DNA from 3 places in the Pseudomonas sp. LBUM1640 genome. Region 3 is predicted to be linked to each of the others. Evidence: predicted binding sites of a transcription regulator. Region 3 holds the regulator's gene; each other region holds the start of a gene.
The links. Region 3 encodes FliA, which starts transcription of late flagellar genes. Its sites were predicted from a motif close to CTAAAGTTTNNNNNNNNNNNGCCGNTAA; they were not measured.
Positions count from the first base shown of each region.

Region 1: the regulator FliA is predicted to act here: its motif matches at 1,707-1,734, upstream of ACA065_RS29855 (methyl-accepting chemotaxis protein).
Region 2: the regulator FliA is predicted to act here: its motif matches at 1,742-1,769, upstream of ACA065_RS22510 (methyl-accepting chemotaxis protein).

Region 1 is NZ_CP166816.1:6,683,047-6,686,324, forward strand. Features, by position in the region: gene ACA065_RS29855 (methyl-accepting chemotaxis protein) at 1-1,607, opposite strand, end outside; gene ACA065_RS29860 (LysR substrate-binding domain-containing protein) at 1,785-2,705, opposite strand; gene ACA065_RS29865 (NorM family multidrug efflux MATE transporter) at 2,841-3,278, shown strand, end outside.
Region 2 is NZ_CP166816.1:5,119,593-5,122,870, forward strand. Features, by position in the region: gene ACA065_RS22505 (mannose-1-phosphate guanylyltransferase/mannose-6-phosphate isomerase) at 1-810, opposite strand, end outside; gene ACA065_RS22510 (methyl-accepting chemotaxis protein) at 1,799-3,278, shown strand, end outside.
Region 3 is NZ_CP166816.1:4,948,873-4,952,150, forward strand. Features, by position in the region: gene ACA065_RS21705 (protein phosphatase CheZ) at 1-332, opposite strand, end outside; gene ACA065_RS21710 (chemotaxis response regulator CheY) at 351-725, opposite strand; gene fliA (RNA polymerase sigma factor FliA) at 894-1,634, opposite strand; gene fleN (flagellar synthesis regulator FleN) at 1,631-2,464, opposite strand; gene flhF (flagellar biosynthesis GTPase FlhF) at 2,571-3,278, opposite strand, start outside.

The sequences.
Region 1 (3,278 bases), 1.7 Mb from region 3:
GAGGCCAGGTTGCGCACTTCATCGGCGACCACGGCAAAACCGCGGCCCTGTTCACCGGCGCGGGCGGCTTCGATGGCAGCGTTGAGCGCCAGCAAATTGGTCTGCTCGGCAATCGAGGTGATCACGCCGACGATCCCGCCGATTTCCTGGGAGCGCTGCCCCAAGGTGTTGATCACGGTGGCCGTGCTGTTCAGTGCCGCCGCGATATGCTCCAGCGACGACGACGCCTCTTGCATCGAGGTGCGACCGATACGGGTCTGCTGGGCGTTTTCCTGGGCGAGGCGCTCGGTGTTGCCCATGTTGTCGGCGATGTTCAGCGAGGTGGCGCTGAATTCTTCCACCGCGCCGGCCATGCTGGTGATCTCGCCGGACTGCTGTTCCATGCCTTCATAGGCACCGCCCGACAAACCTGACAACGCCTGGGCACGGCTGTTGACCTCTTCGGCGGCCTTGCGGATATGCGAGACCATGGTCGACAGCGCTTCACCCATCTGGTTGAAGCTGCCCGCCAGTTGACCGATTTCGTCATGGCTGGACACGTTGAGGCGCGCGCTCAAATCGCCCGCGCCGAGCGCTTGGGCTTGGCGCACCAAATCACTGAGCGGCTGCAACTTGCTGCGCAGCAGCCAAACGGCCGCGCCTACCGCCAGCAACATCGCCAGCACGCTGCCGATCACCAGGCGAATGCCCACCGCCCAGGTGACCGCGCGGATTTCGGACTTCGGCATGCTCGCCACCACCGCCCACGGGCCGCCTTCGAACGGTACCGAAACGCTGTAGAAATCTTCGTTCTTGTCGCTCCAGAAGCGGCCTTTGCCTGGGTTCTTGGCCAGGTCGAGCATCACCGCAATCGCCTGGTCCAGCGCTTGCACGCCAGCCGGTGGCACCAGCCAGTGTTTCTGTTCGTCCAACAAGGCCAGGGAACCGGTCTGGCCGATACGGAAGCGCTTGAGGTTGTCGAATTGGGCCTTCTGCGCGTCGGTGTAGTCAAAACCGACAAACAGCACCGCAATCACCTTGCCGGCAGCATCGCGCACGGGTGTGTACTGGGTCATGTAAGAGCGGTCGAACAGCACAGCACGGCCAACATAACTTTGCCCACCGAGCAGCCGTTGATAAGCCGGATGCTGGTGGTCCAGAGCCGTACCAATAGCGCGGCTGCCGTCTTGTTTGGTAAGCGAAGTACTGACGCGAATGAAGTCTTCGCCACTGCGCACGAATACGGTGGCCACACCGCCGGAGGTGTCCTTGAATTCATCGACCTCAGCGAAATTGTTGTTCAACAGGTTGCTGCCCAGGAACAGGCTCGGCGTCTGTACGCCCGCCACCGTGACCTGCTGCTCACCACGCACACTCAAGCCGGCGCCGAAGCGTTTTTCAAACAGCCCGCTCAAACGCTGGGTACTTTCGCGCAAGGTGCTGTGGAAGGTGTTGAGTTGGTCGGCGAGCAAGCGCGCCTCACTGGCCAAGTGTTCCTCGCGGGTCTCGAGGTTGGCGGAGTCGAGGGAACGCAAGGCGAAAACCGTACTGCCGCTGATGACAACAGCCAGAATCACAGCGAGTGCGAGGCCTAACTGTGAGGCTATCCGAGCGCGAGGTTGAGACATGACAGCTCCTGGCCGAGGCCAGGATCATCCTGATCTCATAGCGCTGCTCGGCAAATTATCTAGTGGGAAACGTTGGGGCACGAAAGTTCCAACACACCTTCTTCGGCGGGCGCGAGCAATACTTGAGCGCTTCACAGGGGTATCTCGCAAACGATTGCACAAAAGGTCTGTAACACTTCAGTCGAGACGCTCGACCTGAGGCAATTCCATGGCCTTGACTTCACCTTGAAGAAACTCCGCCAACCGCCGCAAACGCTCACCACCGGGGCGGGTTTTCGGCCACACCAAGTAGTAATTTTCCCTACTCGCCACCGCAGTCGGCCACGGCAAGCTCAATCGCCCCTGCGCCACGTCTTCGGCCACCATCAGCAGGTCGCCCATGGACACGCCGTAACCCCGCGCGGCGGCGATCATGCCCAGCTCCAAAGTGTCGAACACCTGTCCGCCCTTGAGCGAGACCTGATTCGACAGCCCCATGCGCTCCAGCCAATTGCGCCAGTCGCGGCGGTCGGGCGTGGGGTGCAGCAGTTCAGCGCACGCCAGGCGCGTTACGTCCCAAGGGCCATCCTCCAGCAGGTTCGGTGCGCCCACCGGGATCAGCAGTTCGGGGAACAGGTAGCAGGCTTCCCAGTCCGCCGGAAAATGCCCATAACTCAACAACACCGCGCAATCGAACGGCTCCTGGTTGAAGTCCACTTCATCCACGCTCATCCACGCGCTGGTCAGTTGCACCTCATTACCCGGCTGCAAGGCCCGGAAGCGACTAAGCCGCGCCAGCAACCAGCGCATGGTCAAGGTGGACGGTGCTTTCATGCGCAGGATGTCGTCTTCGGCATTCAGGGTATGGCAGGCGCGCTCAAGCGCAGCGAAACCCTCGCGCACGCCGGGCAGTAGCAGCCGCGCCGCCTCGGTGAGTTGCAGGTTGCGGCCGCTGCGCTGGAACAGGCGGCAGGCAAAATGTTCTTCAAGCGTGCGGATATGCCGGCTGACGGCACTTTGCGTGATCGACAGCTCCTCGGCAGCCCGGGTGAAAGAGTTGTGCCGCGAAGCCGCCTCAAATGCGCGCAAGGCATAAAGCGGCGGGAGACGACGTGGCATAGATAACCTCCTACAGAGCAATGCCAAACCCTACCATGAGTTTTAATCATGCGAACGATCGCTTTTATCCTTTTGTGCAATGCCTCAGGAGCGCCGAGAATCCAACCTTCCCCAACCCTCTGACTTTTGAGCGTGATGATCATGCAGCATCCGGTGCGTACTGAACTCTGGGCCATTCTGCGGCTGTCGGGGCCGTTGATTGCCTCACAGTTGGCGCACATGTTGATGGTGCTGACCGACACCCTGATGATGGCCCGCCTGAGCCCCGAAGCCCTCGCCGGTGGTGGTTTGGGTGCAGCGAGCTATTCGTTCGTGGCGATTTTCTGCATCGGCGTGATTGCCGCCGTCGGCACCCTCGTGGCCATTCGTCATGGCGCAGGCGACATTGAAGGCGCCACCCGCCTGACCCAGGCCGGGCTTTGGCTTGCCTGGCTGATGGCCTTGGTCGCCGGGTTGTTGCTGTGGAACCTCAAGCCCGTGCTGCTGATGTTTGGCCAGACCGAAACCAACGTGCACGCAGCGGGGCAATTCCTGACCATCTTGCCGTTCGCCCTGCCCGGCTACCTGAGCTTC
Region 2 (3,278 bases), 170 kb from region 3:
GACGTTCTGAGAGCACTCCATAACGGCATAATCAATCGATATATCCGTTACCTTGGCAAAGGTGTCGGCATCGACCGTCAGACAGCTGTACCCGGTTGCCACTGCCACCCGCGAATGCGCCAAACATTCACTGACTTGAGCCAGGATCTTAGGCGCGTGTTTTTCCAGCTCGCCAAGTAGGGTCCCGACCTGAAAACAGAACATCCCCGAATTCCAGAAATAATTCCCGGCGGCGATATATGACTCAGCGGTTTCCAGGTCTGGTTTCTCGACGTAATTTTCGACTTTGAAACCACCGTCTACCGGCGTGTTGACACGAGCCTCAATATAACCGAAGCCGGTTTCCGGGTACTGCGGCCGAATGCCGAAAGTGACAAGCCAACCTTGCGAAGACAGGTGAGTGGCGCGGGCAACAGCTTCTGCAAACGCTGCGTCATCCTTAATCATATGATCGGCGGCAAGCACCAGCATATGCGTTTGATCACCATACTTCTCTCGCAACTGAAGAGCGGCAAGAGCAATGGCGGCAGTGGTGTTCCTTCCAAAGGGCTCAAGGATGTAAATCTGAGAGTGGCCTTGGGTATTAACGAGGCTATATTCGTCTTCAGTTTTGAAAAGGTGCTCGCGGTTGGTAACCGTTACTACCTCAGTGACACCGCGCAGTTTCGCTGCCCGCACGAACGTCTTCTGAATCAGATTCTGCCCATCCGGTAATGTCATGAATGGCTTCGGATGCGCTTCCCGGGAGACAGGCCAGAGCCTGCTGCCCACGCCGCCAGATAAAATCACAGGGATCAAATTTACATCCATATAAAACACTCATAAATGGCGATAACGTTTCACCACGAAGAGGGCCTGGTGGTCCTCATTCGTCCTAAGTAGCCGGGCATCCCTGTAAGCCCCATCGTCCAATGTTCTAATGCTGCACCTGAATCTGCTTCAGCCCAAAACTATACCAGAGAAGAGCGGAGCCATGAAACTCTGAAAAAGGCTGCTTGCCTGGCCAAACTCAGGCACTTCCGGGTATCGCATTTTAATAGGCTGTCGCGTGGTTTTGCACCACTAAAGGAGGCGCTTGAAGGGTACTCACAGCAACGGCGGAGGCTAATGATCACGGATCAGGCGGCAAACTGGGTGGCACCAGGCTGATCAACTGAAGAACCGCGTCACGAGGATCACCGCGCAGACCCACACAAGGGTAAGCAGAAATGAAAAATTTGCGAATCACTTGCCAGTCCATTATCCAATGAGAGCCCCAAGATTACAGTACGATCGACATGGGCACTTTTAGTTCAATGGGCCCAACACACCCGCCCGTTAAAAAGCAGGCTCGCACTAAACAGCGTCAAACTATCGGCGCCAGGCCCCAAGGGAGGCAAGTACCCACCTTTTTTTGATGCTATCGATGCTTAATGTTCAGCGCGCTGAACCTGTCGAAAAACAGACACTTCGCCCCTTCAATTATTTCATTTTTTTCCTATGACCTGAGTATTTCTGGGCGATTATCCCGTATTACAGGCGCGCCGCTCCTGTATCCAACAATCGTTTTCGCGCCATCCATAGGTTCGACAGATCGCATATTCAACCTTAGCCGGTAATTGCGCTTTTACGTAATTCGACCCCGTGTCGAATGTATCAATCCCTCTCTTTTCAGCGTTCTTTATAGCTGCTCGCGCGGAGCACAACCGACCTAAGCCACTTCCTGAACGCCCCCGATTTGCAGGAGAGGCAAAAGAATTTTCTCAACAACTCCCGCCTTCTGCCGATACCCCCTGAAAGCCTTGCGGATTGAACAACCATGCGTAATAACCAACCCGTTACCCAGCGCGAACGTACCTTTCCCGCTCAGCAACGGTTGATCTCCACCACAGACGCCAAAGGCGTGATCACCTACTGCAACGACGCTTTTGTCGAAATCAGTGGGTTCACCCGCGACGAGCTGATCCGTGCCCCGCACAACCTGGTGCGTCACCCGGATGTGCCGTCGGCCGTGTTCGCACACATGTGGTCCACGCTCAAACAAGGCTTGCCATGGATGGGCATCGTTAAGAACCGCTGCAAGACGGGCGATCACTATTGGGTTAACGCCTATGTGACGCCGGTCTTCGATGGCAACCAGGTGGTCGGCTATGAATCGGTGCGCATCAAGCCCACCGCCGAGCAGATCCGCCGGGCCGAAGCGCTCTATCAACGCATCAACCAGGGCAAGTCGGCCGTTCCTCAGCGGGACAAGTGGCTGCCGGTGTTGCAGGACTGGCTGCCGTTTATCCTGGTCAGCCAGCTCAGCTTCATGATTGGTGCGTCACTCAACTCCCACTGGGGCTTTGCCTTGGCGGCGGGGTTGTCTGTGCCGTTGGGCTTGCTGGGCCTGAGCTGGCAGCAGCGCGGCCTCAAGCGTCTGCTGCGCCTGGCGGAGCAGACCACGTCCGACCCGTTGATCGCGCAGATGTACACCGACAGCCGTGGTGCACAAGCGCGGCTGGAGATGTCGATCCTCAGCCAGGAAGCGCGTCTGAAGACCTGCCTTACGCGCTTGCAGGATACGGCCGAGCACCTCAACGACCAGGCGGCGCAGTCCAATACCCTGGCGCACAACAGTTCCAGCGGCCTGGAGCGCCAGCGCGTGGAAACCGAGCAGGTGGCCACTGCGGTCAACCAGATGGCGGCGACGACTCAAGAAGTCGCCAGCCACGTGCAGCGTACGGCTGATGCCACTCAGGAGGCCAATCGCCTGACCGGTCGCGGCCGCGACATCGCCGGGGAAACCCGCGAGGCAATTCAGCGGCTGTCGATCGCCGTGGGTGAAACCGGTGTGACCGTCACCCAACTGGCCAAGGACAGTGATGAAATCGGCGGCGTGGTTGATGTAATCAAGGGCATTGCCGACCAGACCAACCTGCTGGCCTTGAACGCCGCCATCGAAGCGGCCCGTGCCGGTGAGATGGGCCGTGGTTTTGCGGTGGTGGCTGACGAGGTCCGTCAACTGGCGCAGCGCACCGCTGAGTCCACCGGGCAGATTCATGCCTTGATCGCCAAGCTGCAGCACACGGCAGCCGCTGCCGTGCAAACCATGGACGCCGGGCATCGCCAGGCCGAAGAAGGTGTGGCGCGGGTGATGGAGGCGGATCAGGCGTTGGTGGGCATCAGTGAAGCGGTGGCCAATATCACCGACATGACCACCCAGATCGCCGCTGCCACCGAAGAGCAAAGCGCGGTGGCGGAAGAGATCAGCCGTAACATCAGCACGATTGCGCTGTTGGCGGATCAGACCTCGGAAC
Region 3 (3,278 bases):
GTTGCGTTTTCCACCAGGTCCATGGTGCGGTTGGCCGCCGCCTCAGTCAGCCTGACCACGTAGGACAGGCGTTCGGTGGCATCGGTGATTTGCGAAATTTCTTCGGCCTGGGGCATATGCGGGTCAATCTGGAAATTGACGATCGCACTGTGCAGCTCGCGTGTGAGCTTGCCCACTTCCTGGTACAGGCCGCGGTCACGGGTCTGGTTGAGCTCATGGATTAACTGCACCGCGTCGCCGAACTGGCCTTTTTCAAGGCTTTCGACCAACTGGTGAGCATGCTTTTTCAGGGTCGATTCAAAATCGGCCTGCGATGATTCTTTATGCTCCATAGCTCCCCCGTGGCAGCATCAATGACCGATGCGTTCGAAGATTTTTTCGATCTTCTCTTTCAAGGCCAGTGCAGTGAATGGCTTGACCACGTAACCGTTAACCCCAGCTTGGGCGGCTTCGATGATCTGTTCACGCTTGGCTTCGGCGGTCACCATCAACACAGGCAAGCTGCGCAGCTTTTCATCGGCGCGCACGTGACGCAGCAAATCGATGCCGGTCATGCCCGGCATGTTCCAGTCGGTTACCAGAAAGTCGATGCTCCCGCTGTTGAGGATCGGAATCGCCGTAATGCCGTCATCCGCCTCGACCGTGTTGGTGAACCCAAGGTCACGCAACAGGTTTTTTATGATCCGCCGCATCGTTGAGAAGTCATCAACGATGAGGATTTTCATGTTCTTGTCCAATTCGACCTCCAAGCAGTCTTAAACGCGCCCAGCACCTGGACGCGCCATTTCAATCAACAGGCGTTACACAAAAAGGACTGCCCAGGGCACCACGGTACGAACCCGCGAAGGCGTGAAGCCTTCGCGGTAGCGTCTGCAGTGTCCCCACACTGCCTGTCAGCGCGCGCGCCACTCTCCCAATCGCCCCCGCAAGCGGGCTGCGCACTGGCTGTGCAACTGGCTGACACGTGATTCGCTGACCCCCAGGACCTCACCGATTTCCTTGAGGTTCAGCTCTTCGTCGTAGTACAGCGCCAACACCAGCCGTTCACGCTCCGGCAAATTGGCAATCGCTTCCGCCAACGCACTCTGGAAACGTTCATCTTCCAGATCGCGCGACGGCTCGAGATGTGCACTCGCGCCGTCCTCGTGCAGCCCTTCGTGTTCGCCGTCCTGCAACAGGTCGTCGAAACTGAACAGGCGGCTGCCCAAGGTATCGTTCAAAATCCCGTAGTAATCGTCGAGACTCAATTGGAGTTCGGCCGCAACTTCATGATCTTTAGCGTCACGACCGGTTTTTGCTTCAATTGCGCGAATTGCGTCACTGACCATTCGCGTGTTGCGGTGTACCGAACGCGGCGCCCAATCCCCTTTACGCACCTCATCGAGCATCGCGCCACGAATGCGGATACCCGCATACGTCTCGAAACTCGCACCTTTGCTCGCGTCGTATTTGGTCGACACTTCGAGCAAACCGATCATGCCGGCCTGGATCAGGTCTTCGACCTGCACGCTGGCTGGCAGGCGTGCCAGCAGGTGGTAGGCAATGCGCTTGACCAGGGGCGCGTAGCGCTCGATCAATTCGCCTTGGCTGTCACGTGCCGACTTTTTGTAAAGGTTGTAGCCGCTGGATGTCATAGCACCGGTCCTGCGCTCGTCTGATGCACCAATCGCTCGACGAAAAACTCCAGATGCCCCCGAGGGTTGGCAGGCAACGGCCAAGTATCGACCTTCTGGGCAATAGCCTTGAACGCCAGTGCGCATTTCGAACGAGGGAACGCTTCGTAGACTGCACGCTGCTTTTGCACAGCCTTGCGTACGCACTCGTCATAGGGAACTGCGCCAACGTATTGTAAGGCGACATCGAGGAAGCGATCCGTGACCTTGGTCAACTTGGCGAACAGGTTTCGCCCTTCCTGCGGGCTTTGGGCCATGTTGGCCAGCACGCGGAAGCGGTTCATGCCGTAGTCACGGTTAAGCAGTTTGATCAGCGCGTACGCGTCGGTGATCGAGGTGGGTTCGTCGCAGACCACCAGCAGCACTTCTTGCGCTGCGCGTACGAAGCTGACCACGGACTCGCCGATGCCGGCGGCGGTGTCGATCACCAGCACGTCGAGGTTGTCGCCGATATCGCTGAAGGCCTGGATCAGGCCGGCATGCTGCGCCGGGCTCAGGTGCACCATGCTCTGGGTGCCCGAGGCGGCCGGCACGATGCGAATGCCACCGGGGCCTTGCAGCAGCACATCGCGCAGCTCGCAGCGGCCTTCAATCACATCGGCAAGGGTGTGTTTGGGTGTCAGCCCCAGCAAAACGTCGACGTTCGCCAGGCCCAGGTCAGCATCCAGCAGCATGACGCGACGGCCAAGCTCTGCCAGGGCCAGGGACAAATTCACTGACACGTTAGTTTTTCCGACGCCACCTTTGCCGCCGGTCACCGCGATCACCTGTACGGGATGCATGCTGCCCATTTTATTTCTTTACCTTGTCTTGCTTAGACGCAGGCTACATGGCTTGGCCGCGTGAATCGCTTGCAGACCATCGATGTAGATACATTTCACGGCGCTCATCCTGCCCTCACCCCACCCGTTTTGCGGGGTTGTGGTAAAGGTCGGCGAACATATCGGCCATCGCTTCCTCGCTAGGCTCTTCTTGCATTTGCACGCTGACAGCACGGCTGACCAACTGATGACGGCGCGGCAGATGGAGATCATCCGGGATCCGCGGCCCGTCGGTCAGGTAGGCGACCGGTAATTCATGACTGATGGCCAGGCTCAGCACTTCGCCCAGGCTCGCGGTTTCGTCGAGCTTGGTGAGGATGCAACCGGCCAGGCCACAACGCTTGTAGCTGTGGTAGGCAGCGGTAAGAACCTGTTTCTGGCTGGTGGTTGCAAGCACCAGGTAATTTTTTGACTTGATGCCACGCCCGGCCAGGCTTTCCAGCTGCATGCGCAACGCCGGGTCACTGGCTTGCAGGCCGGCAGTATCGATCAACACCACGCGTTTGCGCAGCAGTGGGTCGAGGGCATTGGCCAGGGACTGGCCCGGGTCGACGTGAGTCACCGTCACATTGAGGATGCGGCCCAGGGTCTTGAGCTGCTCCTGGGCGCCAATGCGGTAGCTGTCCATGCTCACCAGCGCGATATTCTGCGCGCCGTACTTGAGCACATAACGCGCCGCCAACTTAGCCAACGTGGTGGTTTTGCCCATGCCGGCAGGGCCGACCATGGCAATCACACCGCCCTCTTCCAGGGGTTCGATTTGCGGGGTGACGATCATGCGCGC